Regions from separate parts of the Levilactobacillus sp. LN180102 genome, predicted to be linked through region 1. Evidence: predicted binding sites of a transcription regulator. Region 1 holds the regulator's gene; each other region holds the start of a gene.
The links. The regulator LexA, encoded in region 1, represses DNA repair genes until DNA is damaged. The targets are predictions, from matches to a motif close to CNAACANNTGTTNG.
Positions count from the first base shown of each region.

Region 2: the regulator LexA is predicted to act here: its motif matches at 4,047-4,060, upstream of dinB (DNA polymerase IV).
Region 3: the regulator LexA is predicted to act here: its motif matches at 2,361-2,374, upstream of parE (DNA topoisomerase IV subunit B).

Region 1 covers NZ_JBNIIX010000031.1:2,150-8,003, forward strand. The annotation lists gene ACP4IT_RS12270 (PspC domain-containing protein) at 1-45, opposite strand, end outside; gene ACP4IT_RS12275 (histidine phosphatase family protein) at 58-720, opposite strand; gene ACP4IT_RS12280 (polyphosphate kinase 2 family protein) at 881-1,762, shown strand; gene ACP4IT_RS12285 (hydroxymethylglutaryl-CoA synthase) at 1,914-3,077, shown strand; gene ACP4IT_RS12290 (hypothetical protein) at 3,113-3,703, opposite strand; gene ACP4IT_RS12295 (nucleoside 2-deoxyribosyltransferase) at 3,930-4,370, shown strand; gene lexA (transcriptional repressor LexA) at 4,410-5,039, opposite strand; gene ACP4IT_RS12305 (DUF896 domain-containing protein) at 5,222-5,470, shown strand; gene ACP4IT_RS12310 (YneF family protein) at 5,570-5,794, shown strand.
Region 2 covers NZ_JBNIIX010000015.1:10,702-16,555, reverse strand. The annotation lists gene alaS (alanine--tRNA ligase) at 1-172, opposite strand, end outside; gene ACP4IT_RS09365 (DEAD/DEAH box helicase) at 484-1,842, opposite strand; gene ACP4IT_RS09360 (DHH family phosphoesterase) at 1,839-2,804, opposite strand; gene dinB (DNA polymerase IV) at 2,901-4,022, opposite strand; gene yajC (preprotein translocase subunit YajC) at 4,141-4,566, opposite strand; gene tgt (tRNA guanosine(34) transglycosylase Tgt) at 4,638-5,783, opposite strand; gene queA (tRNA preQ1(34) S-adenosylmethionine ribosyltransferase-isomerase QueA) at 5,803-5,854, opposite strand, start outside.
Region 3 covers NZ_JBNIIX010000001.1:12,776-18,629, reverse strand. The annotation lists gene parC (DNA topoisomerase IV subunit A) at 1-270, opposite strand, end outside; gene parE (DNA topoisomerase IV subunit B) at 338-2,305, opposite strand; gene plsY (glycerol-3-phosphate 1-O-acyltransferase PlsY) at 2,566-3,189, shown strand; gene ACP4IT_RS00080 (aldose 1-epimerase family protein) at 3,243-4,115, opposite strand; gene hslU (ATP-dependent protease ATPase subunit HslU) at 4,213-5,625, opposite strand; gene hslV (HslVU peptidase proteolytic subunit) at 5,643-5,854, opposite strand, start outside.

The DNA.
Region 1 (5,854 bases):
ACCGGCAAATACACGATCCGTTGCTGAACGATGAATTTTTTTCATGTAGATTACCTCCTAAGATTGAAAATCAATTTTATTGAAGAAGTCAACGTGAATATTATCGTCGGTAATTTCTAATCTGGTGATGCTACCATTAATTGTTGCAACACCTTCGTCTAGTTCTGGTGCGTACCGATCAATGATTGAACGAATGGTCATACCATGGGAGACAACCAAAAATTGGTCACCATCTTTTGAATTAGCCCGTAGCTTGTCGAATCCTCGATCTAATCGTTGCCAAAACATCTCATTGCTTTCAGCTTCACCGTATAGGTCAGCTTGGTGGATTAAATCCCGTGCTTTTTCTAAGCCATAAGTTCCCAGCACAGCGGATTCAGAAGTTAACTGTACCTGAGCACCTACGAACTGCCACATCTGGTTTAGATCATTACCTTCAAAATACCCATGACACTGCTCCCGAAATTCAGGATATTGGTAAGAGACGATATTCATATTTTCTGGGTTTTGTTGTAGGGCGATATGCGCAGTTTCAATTGCACGACCCGAATCGCTACTATAGGCTGCAGCAAAGGGGATATTCTTTAGCTGCTCACCGGCCCGCTTGGCATCAGCCCGTCCCTTCTCAGTTAATGGGGAATCAATCCAACCTTGGACCTTATTATAATGATTCAACATGGTTTGCCCGTGGCGGACAAAGTATGCTGTAATTTTCTTCATGACGTGGCACTCCTTTATAAACGACGTAAGTGGTTACACCTTCAGTATAGCAATGCTGATAGGCTAACGCGACCATTTTGTCGCGGAGATTTAACCCGCAAGTATTTTTTTCTGCGAGAAGGGGGTAAACATGCTATTGTATGGGAAGGAGGCGAGGGTCATGAGTACTGAAAGTCGTTATCGTTATACGGGTGAACCGCTTGAAAATCTAAATAAGTGGGCAACGCGGGCAGCTCGGGTTCCCGAACAGGCCGTTATTGATGATGCGTTAGCTGCTAATGTGGCAACGCTAAGTGATTTGCAAAGCCGGCTATACGCGCAAAAGGAAACAGGTGTTATTGTTATCTTACAAGGCATGGACACGGCAGGAAAGGACGGGCTGATTCGCCACGTGCTGAGTGGGCTTAATCCGGCAGGGACGAGCGTGGTTAGCTTTAAACAGCCAACTAATCGCCAATTGAGTCATGACTTTCTGTGGCGGGTTAATCGCGAATTACCCGAACGAGGTGAAATTCGAATTTTTAACCGGTCTCAATACGAAGATGTTTTAATCAGTCGGGTGCACCCAGAGATGCTGCTAACGCAACATATTCCTGGTGTGACAACCCTAGCAGATGTGGGTGATGCTTTTTTTGACCGCCGCTATCGTGACTTGCGTCATTTTGAAACGTATTTACGGCATCAAGGTTTTGTGACAATCAAGTTTTTCCTACACCTTTCACGTGATGAGCAAACGCGGCGCTTTGAACGACGGATTGAGATTCCAAGTAAAAATTGGAAATTTTCTCCCAGTGATATGCAGGAGCGTGCTTTTTGGAATGATTATCAAGTTGCCTATACCAAGATGCTGACAAATACAGCCACCAAAAAAGATCCATGGTATATTATTCCCGCAGATGATAAGGGGGTCGCTCGGTTAATCGTCTCAAACATTTTGGTCAAACGTCTTCAGGATTTACGACCGACCTATCCCCAGGTGACACCAGAAACGCAAGCCCAGTTACGGCAGACATTAGTAAAATTAAAAAACAACGAATTGTAACTAACAAAAAGCCTTAAATGTGGCTCTAAGTCGAAATCTAAATACTTAAAATTGTATAATACAATCTTGAAAAAGTTGTCGACCGAGCTCAAAAAATGCTACAGTAAGACGAGTAACTTTGAACGTTCGAGGAGGCAGTCGCATCATGACCGTGAAGGTAGGCATTGACAAAATTGGATTTTACACACCGAATCTGTATCTGGATATGGTGGACTTGGCGCATGCTAGAGGAGCAGACCCGGCAAAGTATCAAGTAGGAATCGGTCAATCAAAACAGGCGGTGATTCCGCCAACCCAGGATGTCGTCACCATGGCGGCCAATGCGGCTGCTCAAATTTTGACACCAACAATCAAAACACAGATTGCTATGGTCTTGTTTGGAACAGAATCTGGGATTGATAACTCCAAGGCGACTGCCGTTTATTTGGCCCACCTACTAGAACTTTCACCACAAACGCGAGCGGTCGAACTTAAGCAAGCTTGTTATGGTGCTACTGCTGGGTTGCAGCTAGCAGCTGACTACGTTCGAGTTCATCCGCAAGCGAAGGTGTTGGTCATTGGTGCAGACATTGCGCGATACGGGTTGCGGACCGCCGGTGAGGTGACCCAAGGCGGTGGTGCCGTGGCAATGTTGGTGGCGGCTAACCCTCAGATTTTAGAGTTGGAGGCCACGAGCAGTTATCATACGGCTGACGTCATGGATTTCTGGCGGCCAACTTATCGTACCGAAGCTTTGGTGGATGGTAAGTATTCAACGAATGTCTATCTTGATTTTTTTGCGGCCGTTTGGGCAGATTATCAACGACAGACCAAATTAACAATCGCCGACTTTGCGGCATTTACATTCCATTTACCATTTACCAAAATGGGTCGTAAGGGATTACGACAAATTTTGCCAACGGCCACACCTGAGCATCAAGCCCAGTTAACAGCCGCCTTTGAAGCTAGTCAAGCGGATAATCGGGATGTGGGTAACCTGTATACGGGTTCGTTATACTTAAGCTTTTTATCACTATTACGGCATGGCCATTTACAAGCAGGACAACGCATTGGTTTCTTTAGTTATGGGTCAGGGGCCGAGGGAGAATTCTTTAGTGGCCTTATCCAACCTAATTATCGTCAAGGGTTTGACGATGCTGGATTGACGGATCTGTTGGCTAATCGGCGAGCCGTTTCAGTAGCCGAGTATGAACAACTTTATAATCAGCAATTGAGTTCTGATGGCCAAGACATGCAATTGGCAGTAGGACAAGAACAAGCGCCTTATTATTTAGCTGGTCGTCAACACGAGCAGCGGGTATATCGACGCCAATAACACCAAAAAAGGCCAGAATGTATTCTGGCCTTTTTTTATGACTCAAATTTATTTTTAGTGACAAATCCATCTTTGTAAACCAGTACCGGAGATTGGTGACCAACGCGAATGACAAAGGTATATCCACGACCCAAAGCCTGTTTAAGTGATTGACTGGTCTTAGCAAAATTGTTGGTGAACTTAGGCCATTTGGCTGCCTTGGCTTGGCTGGGATCCTGATTGAGTGCGGCAATTGTTTTCTTAAGACTTTGATTGGTGACCGTCAGGGTGTAAGTCTTACTTTGAGTATCAAATGAGACCGATCCAAGTTTTGTCAGTGATTTAATAAGTTGTTGCTTAACATTCTGCTCATTAGTTTTTTGGATTGTTGCTTTAGTTGTACTTGAACTGGTCGAAAATGTCTGTGAGCTGGACGTGAGTGACACTTTTTTAGCTGCTTCAGTTGTTTGATGGCTGGGGTGGGACCAGTAAGGCAAGTTCCAGATTGCTAATACTGTCCCACACAGGGCAAGAAGTAAAATGAGGCTTGATCCAATCTTCGAGTCGCCGCGTTGAGCAGCTGTCAATAAAGAAAATAGGGCGATGAGACTAATCAGTGCCCCAAATATAGCAAAGCCAAGAATCATATTTGGCACCTCTCCGTATGTAAGATGAGCTTAGTATAGCATGAAACAATTATAGAATAAAAGGCAATTCTAGTACGCTTGTTTATTTATAGCGACATTTTTAACGATATTGAGCGGAGAAAAGGACCCTAAGTGAATTATAACCGAATATTAATTGAATTGGTGTCGCCAAGAGTTCACTTTTAAGGTATAATATCAATTATTCCAGAGAAATGAGGAGATTAGTGTGACCAACGTTTACTTAGCAGGACCTTTTTTTGATGATGAGCAAATTTCTCGAATTGAGCGTGCCGAGAAGGCTTTAGCCGCCAACCCACAGGTTAATCGTGTCTTTAGTCCACGATTAAGTGAGATCGCTGGATTGACCATGGGGACGCCAGAATGGGCCACGCAGACTTTCCAAATGGATGTTCACCAGATTGATGAAGCTGATGTTGTGGTGGCATTGGTTGATTTTGTGGATGACCAAGTAGATTCGGGTACGGCCTTTGAAATTGGCTATGCTTTTCATAGTGACAAACCAATCATTGTGTTACATGAGAAAGACACCATCTTGAATTTGATGTTAGCGGAAGGGTTACATGCCTATCTGCAGAAAGCAGAAAGTTTGGCCGCATACGACTTTACGAACCTCCCCGAGAGTCATTATCACGGAAAAGTCTTTTAGACGACAAAAAAGCATTTGGCCAACTGCCAAATGCTTTTTTTAATGAACATCATCGCGGAACAGCCCGACCACTTTGCCGAGAATACTAACTTGATTTAAAATAATGGGTGCCATCGTATCATTTTCGGGTTGTAATCGAAAATGGTCAGCTTCTTTGAAGAATCGTTTGCAAGTTGCTTCATTTTCTTCCGTCATGGCAATGACGATATCACCATTGTCGGCGGACTGTTGTCGGCGAACAATCACCTGATCGCCATTCAAGATACCAATGTTGATCATACTTTCGCCACGAATTGTCAACATGAACAATTGATCATCGTCATTTTCAAATTCAGGGGGAACTGGGAAATAGTCGGTGGCCTCCTGCACAGCCAAGATCGGTTCACCGGCTGTGACAGTTCCTAGGACAGGGATTTTAGTTTGTTCTTCATGAACACCCAATTCTTCAAGACCAGCGGAAGTGACTTCTAATGCCCGTGGCTTGGTTGGATCTTTGGTGATAAATCCCTTTTTTTCTAGACGGGCGATATGACCGTGAACCGTTGAGGTTGAGGAGAGCGCCACGGCTTCACCGATTTCCCGAACAGTCGGCGGATACCCTTTCTCGTTAACGCGTTCCCAAATGAAGCGAAGAACGGCGATTTGTTTACTTTCAGAAGCTTTGCTCATCGTTACTGCCACCTCGTTCGTCATTTGTAGTATAGTTTAAGTTGATTGTAGCATAGCCATCGTCGTTTTTCAAACAGATGTTCGTCTTAATTGGTTGAATTTTCGGGGTGACCCTGATATGATGGGGCATGGCTAAATTTGAAGTATTGAAATATAAAAAGATGAAGTTAGGGGGACTGTTCATGGCAGAACCAACAATGGATAGTTTATTAGCACGAATTAATGAACTGGCACATAAAAATAAAACGGATGGCTTAACGGATGAAGAAACGGCTGAGCGTGACCATTTACGTAAGCAATATCTCAAACTCTTTCGAGAGAGCTTCCGGAGCCAAGTTGAGATGATGCAGGTTTACGACAAGGCTGGGAAAGAAGTCACCCCAGAAAAAGTTCGTCAAATCCAACGTGATAAAGGGTTACGAGACGATTAACCTGATGAGCGAGTCGCTTTTCTAGGATTCGCTCTTTTATTTTGCTTTAAGTTTGTGTAAAATTAAGCTTGAATGTTTTTAACAAAGGAGGGGAACAAATTGGCAACTTGGATTTGGATTCTAATTGTGATTGTCGTAGGCTTAGCTTGTGCAGCTGGTGGCTTCTACGGCGCTCGGAAGTACATGGAAAACTATTTGAAAGATAATCCGCCGATTAATGAAGATCAATTACGTGCGATGATGTTACAGATGGGGCAAAAACCATCCCAACGGAAATTACACCAAATGATGGCCGCAATGCAGCAAAATGCGCGGAAAAAATAACGGTTAATCTCGACTCGTTTCCCATTTGTGGGAGACGAGTCTTTTTATTTGGCTCTTTGT
Region 2 (5,854 bases), on a different contig from region 1:
GAACCACTTGACCAGAGAAATACTTCTTCATTGTGGCTACACCAGAGTTAATCCAAAGTAAAGACGGATCATCCTTGGGGACCAATGACGCGCTAGGTTCAATAGTATGCCCTTTGGACTTGAAGAAGTCCAGATACATCTGCCGAATTTGACTGCTTGTTAATTCTTTCATCGCTGCAATAACCTCCCAAAAAATGTCAAAAACACCGTTGCCCGTAAAGACGCCGAAGCGCGGTACCACTTTACTTGCAACGATGTTTTAATCGTTAACCTCTTAAACTCATAACGCTGAGTCGCGTTGTTTGTGAGGGAGCACCAAGGCCATCGTGACTCGTTTTTCGCAGCATCCAAAACGTTTCTGAAAATCACGCTGACGTGGCATATCCTCAGCTCATATATTATTGAAATATATTTAAACAGTTAGTTTATTTGTCTCCACTAGAAAGTATAGAGACCCGATTAGTCCTTGTCAATTGCAGAATGTTATTGATAACGATCGGATTCACGCTTACGCCGTTTCCGTTCACTTCGCGCACTCTGCCGTTGCGCAATCCGCCGTTCCTGATCTTTCTTGCGGTGAATTGCTTGCTTGATCTGATGCTTATACCCTGGCTTGATCTTTTTCTTCTTCTTCTTGACTAAACCAATCAGAGTTGGATCTAGCTTTTCCGTACTCTTAACCCGTTTTTGCCGCCGATTTCGGTCATAGGAATCCACAATTTCACCATTACTGATTCGTTTAGGTTGGAACTTAATCCCCATGGCTTCAATCTCGGCAATCTTGGCTTCTTCATCTGGTGAATACAAGGTAATCGCCGTTCCTGGCATACCTTGCCGCCCCGTCCGGCCAACCCGGTGAACAAAGAAATCCAAATCTTCAGGAATATCATCATTAATGACGTGTGAAACACCTTCAATATCAATACCCCGTGCCGCCAGATCCGTTGCGACAACGAATTGGAATTGAAGATTCTTCACTTCACGCATGACCCGTTTACGTTCACGCGGCTTAATCCCCCCATGAATCATGGCAACCTTTAGCCCTTGCGATTGCAAAAAGTCATGAATCTGTTCAACCCGGGTCTTCGTATTCGCGAAGATTAAAACCAGATAGGGTTCCCCCATCGTAATTAATTGATAAATTAATTGGTTCTTGTTTTGACCCTTGGTTGAAATCAACCAATTATCAATTGTAGAACTAATCACAGTTGCCGTTGGAATTTCTTCAACAACCGGATGATTCATATATTTACGCAAAAACGGATCTAACCGTTGGGGAATTGTGGCTGAAAAGACCATCATTTGCAGGTTTTTCGGCATTCTACCAGCGATTTTGTCCACTTGATCTAAGAAACCCAGATCCAAAGTCATATCGGCTTCATCGACCACAAACTGACGAGTCGTATGCACGTCCAACGCCTGTGATTGAATCAAATCTTGCACCCGACCGGGCGTTCCAATCACCAGTTGCGGTTGGTAATGCCGCAGCTTTTCAATTTGTCGTTGTTTATCCGTTCCACCAACGTAGTTTCCAATGCGAATTTCAAAGGGGGCTTCCGCCGCCAATTGTTCCGCCGCCGTACGAATCTGGTAAGCCAGTTCACGGCTTGGCGTGGTAATTACGGCTTGTACTTGGTTCTCAGAAGTCAATTGATTAAAGATGGGTAGCAAGAACGTATGGGTCTTACCACTCCCGGTTTGTGACTGACCAACGACATCGTGGCCAGCACTAATTACTGGGATTAGTTTTTCCTGAACAGCGGTTGGCTGTTGAAACCCAATCTTTTGTAGCGCCGTCATCAGATACGGCTGCAAGTTAAAATTTTTAAAATCTGCGGTCATTCATTTTCTCCTTTAGTGTCCGCCACTAACTGATCCAGTTCGTGGATGACTTGGTCAATTTCGGCCTGGTCTTTAGCCGCCGCACCACTGGCCAGCGCGTGGCCGCCCCCGCCGTGGCGCTTGGCTAATTCATTGATCGAAGGCCCCTTCGATCGTAGTCGTACGCGGAAGGTCTTGTCCTTGGACTCTACAAAGATGGCCCAAGCCACGACTGATGTGATCTTACCTGGCAGTGGCACAATGGCTGACGTGGAATCACTAGCTGCCAAACCAAAAGATTCGACAATTTCATCCGTCAACTTGAGGTACGCTGCACCACTGGGCAAAATTTCCAAGTTCTGATAGGCATACGCCGACAGCCGGGCCATCTCTGGTGAAATTTCATCTTCGGCTTGATTAACCGCCGTCATTGAAAAATCATAAGCTAATAGCTTACCCGCCACGGCAAACGTGTTGGCTGATGTTGCCGGATACATGAAACGTCCGGTATCCCCTACGATGCCTGCATAAAGTAGGCGCGCTGCATCATCGGGCATCGTCAAGTCAGTGTGATTTGCTTCAAACCAATCATAGATGATCTCTGAGGTACTGGACGCCTGTGGTAATACCCACTGTAAGTCACCGAATGCGTCATCATTAGGATGATGATCAATCTTAATGACTGCGGCCCCGTTTTGCCACCGTTCGTCATCTACTCGTGGTTGGTTTGCCGTATCCACGACAATCACTAAGGCCTGGTGATACGTGTCATCACTAACCTCTTGGTCGGCTTGCCCCATCCAGTCAAATCCCGGATAGTGCTTACCCACAGCCACCACCGTTTTTTCAGGAAAACTAGCGCGTAAAATAGCCCGCAATGCCAACTGGGCCCCAATACAATCCGGATCAGGACGCTGATGACGGTGAATAATAATGGTTTGATACTGTTTGATTTTTTCTAAAATGGCTGTTTCAATTGCCATGTGGTTCACCCATTTTCTATCCGATTTTTCGACGAAGACGCGTCGATACCGCGTTTTAGTATACAAGTTTTGCCGACTAATTACAAAGAAAGTCTGCTAATTCAATCGATCCGAGTCAAATAATGGCAACCGCACATTTTCAAACGTCTGCGCGGCCAACCCCGTAATCGTAATACCAAGTAGCCGAACTTGCTCATTTTCGCCAGCAACACTTTGATATAAGTCCAGTGCTAAATCGTAATAGGTCTGCGCATCGTTTGCCATAAAATCGGCTTGGGTGTAGCGCTTAGTGAGGGTTTTAAACGCACTGGTTCGCAGCTTTAACACCAAGGTTTTACCGTGCCGCTGTTTTTCTTGAACCGTTGCCGCCACCATTTCGGCCAGTCGTTGTAATTGATTTTCAACTTCACCTAACGTGGTCAGTGGCGGCCCGTATGTCCGTTCCTTGCCAATAGATTTACGTTCACGCTGGTAGGCAACCGGCCGCTCATCAATTCCCCGGACCCGCTGATACAAAACATAGCCAAATTTGCCAAACTCATGAATGAGGGCCAACTCCGACCAGTGATACAGGTCGGCTCCGGTATGAATGCCCAACTCATGCATTTTAGGTACCGTCTTCTTCCCAACTCCCCGAAACCGTTCGATCGGTAACGCCATCAAAAAATCATGAGCGTCTTCCGGCAAAATAACGCTGACGCCAACCGGTTTTCGAAAGTCCGAAGCTTCCTTAGCCAAAAACTTGCTATAGGAAATGCCCGTTGAGCAGGTTAAATGGGTCTTTTCAAAAATCTCAACCTGAATCTCGTGAGCGACCTGGACGGCTGAATGTAAATGATGTTTATTCTCAGTCACATCCAAATAGGCTTCGTCAAAAGCCACTGGTTCAATTTTGTCCGTGTATTCGTGGAAAATTTCATGAATTTGGTCAGAAATTTGTCGGTACAACGGAAAGTTGGGCGGTTGAAAAATGGCCTGCGGGGCTAATTTCAATGCCTCGTTGGCATTCATGGCTGAATGTACCCCCAACTGCCGGGCCGCATAATTGGCTGTGGCAACCACGCCGCGTCCACCGGTTTTCCGTGGGTCTTGAGCAATAATTAACGGGTGTTGTTTAAATGCTGGATGGTCACGCTCCTCAATTGACGCATAAAAAGCATCCATATCAACGTGAATAATTTTTCGTTGAGTAAATTGAGCTGGAATCAACGTCACCACCTCCTCGAATAGTTAAATTATACCCGAACGGGCGTTTGCCTTCAACTTAAAACCCGCATATCTAACCCCTAAAAAGCCGAAAAAAAACGGCCTCCAGGAGACCGCACTTTTATGACACTTATTTAGCTGACTCATCGTCAGTCTTTTCAGCTGGTTCATCACTGGCTGATTCGTCAGTATTTTCAGCTGGCGTGTCTGCACTAGCACTAGTTGTGTCAGCACTGACAGGTGCCGTGACAGCTTGTGGTGCCTGTGACGTTACTTGAGCGATTGCTCGTAAGTCAAAGACCAAGTAGATCCCGTCACAATCCAAGGTAACCGTTTGGTCAGCTTGGTTGATTTCATCGATAACCCCGTGTAACCGGCTAATCGTGATGACATGGTCACCCTTTTTAAGTTGGCTCATCATGTCCTTATGCTTCTTTTGCTGCTTTTGTTGTGGCCGCAACATTAAGAAATACATCAAGCCTAAGAAAACAACTAGAATAAGTAATGTTGAGTACCCACCACCAGCGGCAGCACCAATTGCAAGATTTCCTAACACATTTGTTCACCCCTTTATGCTCTATCTATTGGACAACTTTACCAGAATCCGGGGAATCCGTCCAATTATTTCTAGAAATTCTTCGGATGTTCGGCATTGTAGCCATACGTTTCAAAAACCTCTTCGCGAAGTTCCGTCAAATTATCATCCATAATCGCCTGACGAACACGCTTCATCAATTGATGCAAGAAGTAGAGATTATGATAACTAGCCAGACGTTGGCCAAAGGCTTCATCCGCTTTAAACAAATGACGTAAGTAAGCCCGGGTATAATTCCGACACGTGTAACAATCACAGTCCGGATCTAATGGTCGAAAATCATGGGCGTAAGCCGCATTCTTCACGACTAATCGACCATGGGTGGTCATGCACGTCCCTTTACGAGCAATTCGAGTTGGCAACACGCAGTCAAACATGTCAACGCCACGCATAACCCCGTCAATCAGTGAATCTGCTGTTCCAACTCCCATTAAGTACCGGGGTTTATTGGTTGGCAACAAGGGCGTCGTGAAGTCTAAAACCCGGTTCATCTCAGCCTTGGATTCCCCAACTGACAAGCCGCCAATGGAGTAACCCGGAAAATCTAAACTGACCAAGTCTTTGGCAGATTGGCGCCGTAAATCCTCAAAACCAGCCCCCTGAACGATACCAAACAAGCCTTGAGTGGCGGGGTTAGCATGCGCCCGAAGTCCCCGTTCAGCCCAACGACTCGTACGTTCTACCGAATGCTTGACGTAGTCGTAACTTTCAAAAAATGGTGGGCACTCATCTAAGCTCATCATGATATCTGGGCCCAGCTTATTTTGAATGTCAATGGCCTTTTCTGGTGACAAGAATAGGCGATCCCCGTTAAGTTCATTACGGAAATGCACGCCCTCTTCGGTTAACTTCCGGTGCTTAGCCAGTGAAAAGACTTGAAAGCCACCGGAGTCGGTCAAAATCCCCTTGTCCCAGTTCATAAATTTATGCAACCCACCAGCCTCTTGCACGAGGTCTGGGCCTGGTTGCAGCCACAAGTGATAAGTATTGGCCAAGATCACCTGTGAGCCCATTTCATCCAATTCTTCCGGGCTAATTGCCCCCTTGATGGCTGCTTGGGTCCCCACTGGCATAAACATCGGCGTCTTAAAGGTTCCATGTGGGGTAATCAATTCGCCAAGCCGGGCGCCAGTGTGCTTTTCAGTTTTAATCAAATGATACTTAATCGCGGGTTCCATGAATCATCCTCCAATTGCATTACTTGATAAACATTGCGTCGCCAAAGCTAAAGAACCGGTACTTTTCTTCA
Region 3 (5,854 bases), on a different contig from region 1:
ATGCATTTCAACGAGTGGTTCGCGGACCTTCCAGTCCTGACTCATCCGGGTTAGCGCTTCATAAATGGAACTGTCACCATGGGGGTGAAAATTACCCATGACATTTCCGACCGACTTAGCTGATTTACGGAAGCCCTTATCGTAGGTATTACCGTCCTTGTTCATGGCAAACAAGATTCGCCGTTGAACGGGTTTCAATCCATCCCGAATATCCGGTAACGCCCGCTCTTGAATGATTGATTTGGAATAACGACCGAAGCGATCGCCCATGACTTCTTCCAAAGTAAGTTCTTGAATCTTTTGTCCTTCACTCACGAGATTTAACTCCTTTCACCGGTTATTGGTCTGACGTCTTATCGTTTTCTAGCAAACTGGTATCGTCATCTTCCAGGGTAAATTGTACATTACTTTCAATCCACTTACGGCGCGGTTCAACCTTATCGCCCATCAGAGTTGTCACTCGGCGTTCAGCTAGCGCTGCATCGTCAATTTGGACCCGGATAAGTGTGCGGTTGTCTGGATCCATGGTCGTTTCCCAGAGTTGTTCAGCGTCCATTTCACCCAGACCCTTGAATCGCTGTAAGTGATACCCGTGATTCGCAATCTTCTTGGTCTTTTCGTTTAGTTCATCATTCGTCCAAGCATATTCAATCGTCGGTTTCTTCCCGGTCTTTTGAATCCGATACAGTGGCGGTAGCGCAATGTAGATTCGCCCAGCATCGATCATGGGTCGCATGTACTTGTAGAAGAACGTCAACAAAAGAATTTGGATATGGGCACCATCATCATCCGCATCGGTCATGATGATAATCTTATCGTAATTGGCGTCTTCGATATTAAACTCAGTTCCCACACCGGCACCGATGGTATAAATCATGGTACTAATTTCTTCATTTTTCATGATGTCGGGCAACTTGGCCTTTTCGGTGTTTAGGACTTTCCCCCGTAATGGCAGGATAGCTTGGAACTTTCGGTTACGCCCCTGCTTGGCTGAACCACCGGCGGAATCCCCCTCGACTAAAAAGAGTTCATTCTTAGCAGCGTTCTTTGATTGGGCAGGGGTTAGTTTTCCCGATAACAACCGTTCATGTTTCTTATGCCGTTTGCCATTACGACTTTCATCACGGGCCTTACGAGCCGCCTCACGTGCTTGGCGAGCCTGGGTCGATTTTTTGATTAACATCTTGCCAAAGTCGCCATTTTCCATCAAATAGTAGCCTAATTGCTCACTAATGATGCTATCAACAATCGTTCGTGCTTCAGGCGTGCCCAGCTTTTCTTTGGTTTGCCCTTCAAACTGTAATAGGTCTTCGGGTACCCGCAACGAAATGACGGCAGATAACCCTTCACGGACATCGGTCCCTTCGAGGTTCTTGTCGCGTTCTTTGAGCAGGCCAACTTTACGGGCATATTCATTAAAGGCTTTGGTCCAGCCGCTACGCATGCCGGCCTCATGTGACCCGCCATCCTTGGTCCGCACGTTGTTCACGAATGATAATAAGTTTTCAGTGTAGCCATCGTTGTATTGCGCGGCCACTTCTACTTCAATGCCATCTTTACTGCCATCAAAGTACATGATGTCACCTAACGTGTCTTTATCTTCGTTCAGGTAACTAACGAATTCTTTGATTCCGGATTCGAAATGGTATTCTTCGGTTCGTTCTTGCCCCTCGCGTTCATCCGTTAGGGTAATCTTGACGCCTTTCAATAAGAAGGCAGATTCACGTAACCGTTCCGCTAGGGTGCCGAAGTTATAAACAGTTGTAGTGAAGATTTGGCTATCGGGTTTAAAGTCAATGGTCGTTCCGTTGTGAGCACGCGTATTACCCAACTTCTTTAAGGTACCTTGTGGATGACCGCCCTTAGCAAACTTTTCCTGATAACGAACGCCGTCACGGACAATGGTCACCGTTAATGAACTAGACAAGGCGTTCACGACAGAAGCCCCCACCCCGTGCAGCCCACCGGATGTTTTGTAGCCACCTTGGCCGAACTTTCCTCCGGCGTGTAGCACCGTTAAAATAACTTCGGGTGTTGGAATCCCTGAGGCATGCATCCCCACTGGCATCCCCCGACCGTGATCAACAACCGTGATGCTATTGTCCTGATGGATCGTGACATTAATTTCCTTGCCATAACCCGCCAATGCTTCATCAACGGCGTTATCAACAATTTCATAGACCAAGTGGTGCAGGCCCCGGCCGTCAGTTGAGCCGATGTACATACCTGGACGTTTACGGACAGCTTCCAATCCCTCCAAAACCTGAATGGAGGAATCGTCATATTTTGGTTTTGCTTTCGCCATGCGTAAATCCCCTTTACTTTACTTTTTTAGATGATACTGGTAGTTTACCCCTAACCGAACGTATGTTCAAATAAACGGACTAAATGGCTAGGCAGAGGTATTCAATAACTTCATAATCATACCACAGGAAACTAAAAACTGGCTAGAGATTCCATAGAATATTGGCGTTCTCGTGAAAACATGCTAGAATATAAATCAGCTTAGCGGTAACGATTACCTGATTGGCGGTCGTCATCGCAGTTCAGATCGGAGGAAAACTTGTGAAATTGATTGGTTTACTCATCGTGGCCTACCTTCTCGGAGCGATTCCTAATGGCGTCTGGGTTGGTAAAGCCTTTTTTCAAACGGATATCCGTCAGGCGGGGTCTGGAAATATTGGCACAACGAATACTTATCGGGTCTTAGGCCCCTATGCGGGAACCATTGTGATGGTGCTGGACATCGCTAAAGGATCAGTGGCGACGTTATTGCCAATAGTGTTTCACGTTCAGACGGTCTTGGGAACGGCGACACCCCTGTTATTTGGACTATTTGCGGTCTTAGGGCACACTGTTTCCATCTTCGATCACTTCAAGGGGGGCAAAGCCGTCGCGACCTCAGCGGGGATGCTCTTGGCCTATAACCCCATTATGTTTGTGATTGCCGCTGGTTTGTGGGTCAGCTTAATCTACTGGACTAGCATAGTCAGCCTTGCTAGCATGATTGCCTTTACCTTGATTACCCTGATCTCGTTAGTGTTTCAGGATTGGTACTTAACCGGCATTGCGCTGGTCTTGACTGTTTTTGTCTTCTATCGTCATCGCAGTAACATTCAACGGATTCGTCAAGGAACTGAATCAATGGTTCCTTTCGGCCGGGGTTATCATCGCCGGCAAGCTAAATAACCTGAAAAAGGACCCATTCGACTGGTTTACTGAGTCGGATGAGTCCTTTTTGTTTAAAAATAAGTCACTTGATAGGCAGCTTGGAAATGTTGTTGCGCTGCCAGATGATGAATGGCGACCTTGGTCGTCAACTCACCGGTGGCCTGGACATCATCAGCTAATCCCCACCATGGTTCTAAACAAACAAAGGGAGCCTGTTTGGGATAAGGTGACCAAATTCCCAAGTAAGGCGCCGTGGTTGTTAGTGCTACCCCGTGGTCATTAGTTGGCGTGCTTAACATGACGGTCGTCTCGCTATCAAGGGTCAGGACTTGCGCGTCATGGGCAAATAACCCGTGATCTAGTCCTAATGGTTGGGTCAGGTCGAGTGGCTCAGTATGCTGGCTGTCACTATAAGGACCAACCAGTGGCACGCGCTGATACGTCTTTTTCGGTGAAACGGTCACTTGATAATCCGTGAAGTCCGCTAAGGCATCCCCTAACGGCACATTGAATCCCGGATGTGCGCCGATAGAAAATGGCAGCGTGGTGGTTGCTGGATTAAAGACATCTGCTGAGAAGCGTAATTGATGGTCAATGAGTTCAAATGTCACCGTTAACGTGAAGTCTGCTGGAAACAAGGCCCGACTTTGGTCATCAGCCGTTAATTCCAGTGTCACTTGCGTTGGGGTCTGATCGATGACCGTAAATTCACGGTCACGAGCGAACCCGTGTTGGGTCATGTGATAGGTCCTTTCGCCTAATCGGTATTGATTGTCTTGTAGACGGCCCACAATTGGAAACAGGATCGGCGCATGCCGTCCCCAGTAGGCTTTGTCAGCTTGCCACATATATTCGAGTTGTGTTTCATTATCGACCACACTGGTTAACTCGGCGCCCAGTGGATTGATTTTAACGGTCAGATAGTCATTCTTAAGGGTGAGCATCTAATTCCTCCTGCACAATTGGTATAGAGCATTCATCTACTATCATACGCCATCTACACAAAAGGACCAAGACAAACGTGTCTTGGTCCTTAAAAAATTACAGAATATACCGTGATAGGTCCTTGTTTTGGACGATATCACCGATTTTATCATTAACATAGCTTTCGGTGATCGTGACATCTCCGGTCCCCATGTCTGGTCCCTCGTATAAGAGGTCTTCCAACAGTTTTTCTAAGACCGTTTGTAATCGACGAGCACCAATGTTTTGGTTTTCATGGTTTAGCTCAAAGGCTAATTCCGCAATTCGTTCGATGGCTTCCATGGTAAAGGTTACCTTCACATTATCGGTCCCAATCAGCGCAATGTATTGCTTGATCAAAGCGTTGTTTGGTTCCGTTAAGATGCGAACAAAGTCGGCCTTGCTAAGATCGTTGAGTTCTACACGAATTGGGAAGCGACCTTGCAATTCTGCAATCAGATCACTTGGCTTAGACTCGGCAAAAGCGCCAGCTGCGATGAAGAGAATGTGATCCGTATCGATGGTCCCATACTTGGTCTTAACCTGGGTACCTTCTACGATTGGTAAAATATCGCGTTGGACCCCTTCACGGGAGACGTCACCACTATTTTGGCTACTGCCCTTGGCAATCTTATCAATTTCATCCAGGAAGATAATCCCCGTATTCTCGGCCCGCTTAATCGCATCATGATTGATATCAGCGTTGTTGACCAACTTTTCGGATTCCTCAGCCACCAGAATCTCACGAGCTTCGGCAACCGTTACCGTTCGTTTGATCCGCTTCTTCGGCATGATGGACCCTAACGTGTCATTTAGGTTGATGCCCATTTGGCCCAGCATGTTGTTATCTGTCGCATTGGCTTGTTGGGGATCATCCATCTCGATTTCCACCATGTGGTTTTCGAGTAGTCCTTGATTCAGTTGTTCCGTCAGCGATAAGCGTTCATTACGAATCTCATCGGTGACTTCCTCTTGATCATTTGGCGCCGTTGGTGTTTGCCCGTTTTGCATCTGGGTAAACATATTCATCATATTGGCAAAATCATTGTTGTTCTTATTTTCTTTTTTCTTGGCTGGTGCGAGTAGCTTGACCAAACGCTTATTGGCCGCTTGGGTCGCATCAGCCCGAACATTTTTAAATTGATCTTGCTTTTGCATGCTAACGGAGACTTCGACTAGGTCACGGACCATTGATTCGACGTCACGACCGACATAGCCGACCTCCGTGAACTTACTAGCTTCAACCTTCGTGAAAGGTGCGTGGACGATCTTGGCCAATCGCCGAGCAATTTCAGTTTTCCCGACCCCGGTCGGTCCAATCATTAACATGTTCTTAGGTGAAATCTCTTCTTGCATGGCGGGATCAAGTTGCATCCGCCGGTAACGGTTACGTAAGGCAATGGCAATCGCCTTTTTGGCTTCATCTTGGCCAATCACATATTGGTCTAATAAGCCGACAATTTCTTTTGGTGTTTTATCAATTGCGTCCACGGTAAATCCCCCGTTCATTAAAGTTCTTCTGAAATAACATTTTCGTTGGTAAAGATATCAATGCCACCGGCAATATGGATGGCACTTTCGGCAATTTCCTTAGCGCTCATATCCGTGGCGTGGTGATGAAGTGCCGTTGCTGCAGCTAAGGCAAAGTTACCACCAGATCCAATGGCTAAGATGTCGTCGTCTGGTGCAATGACTTCACCTGAACCGGAAACCAATAGCA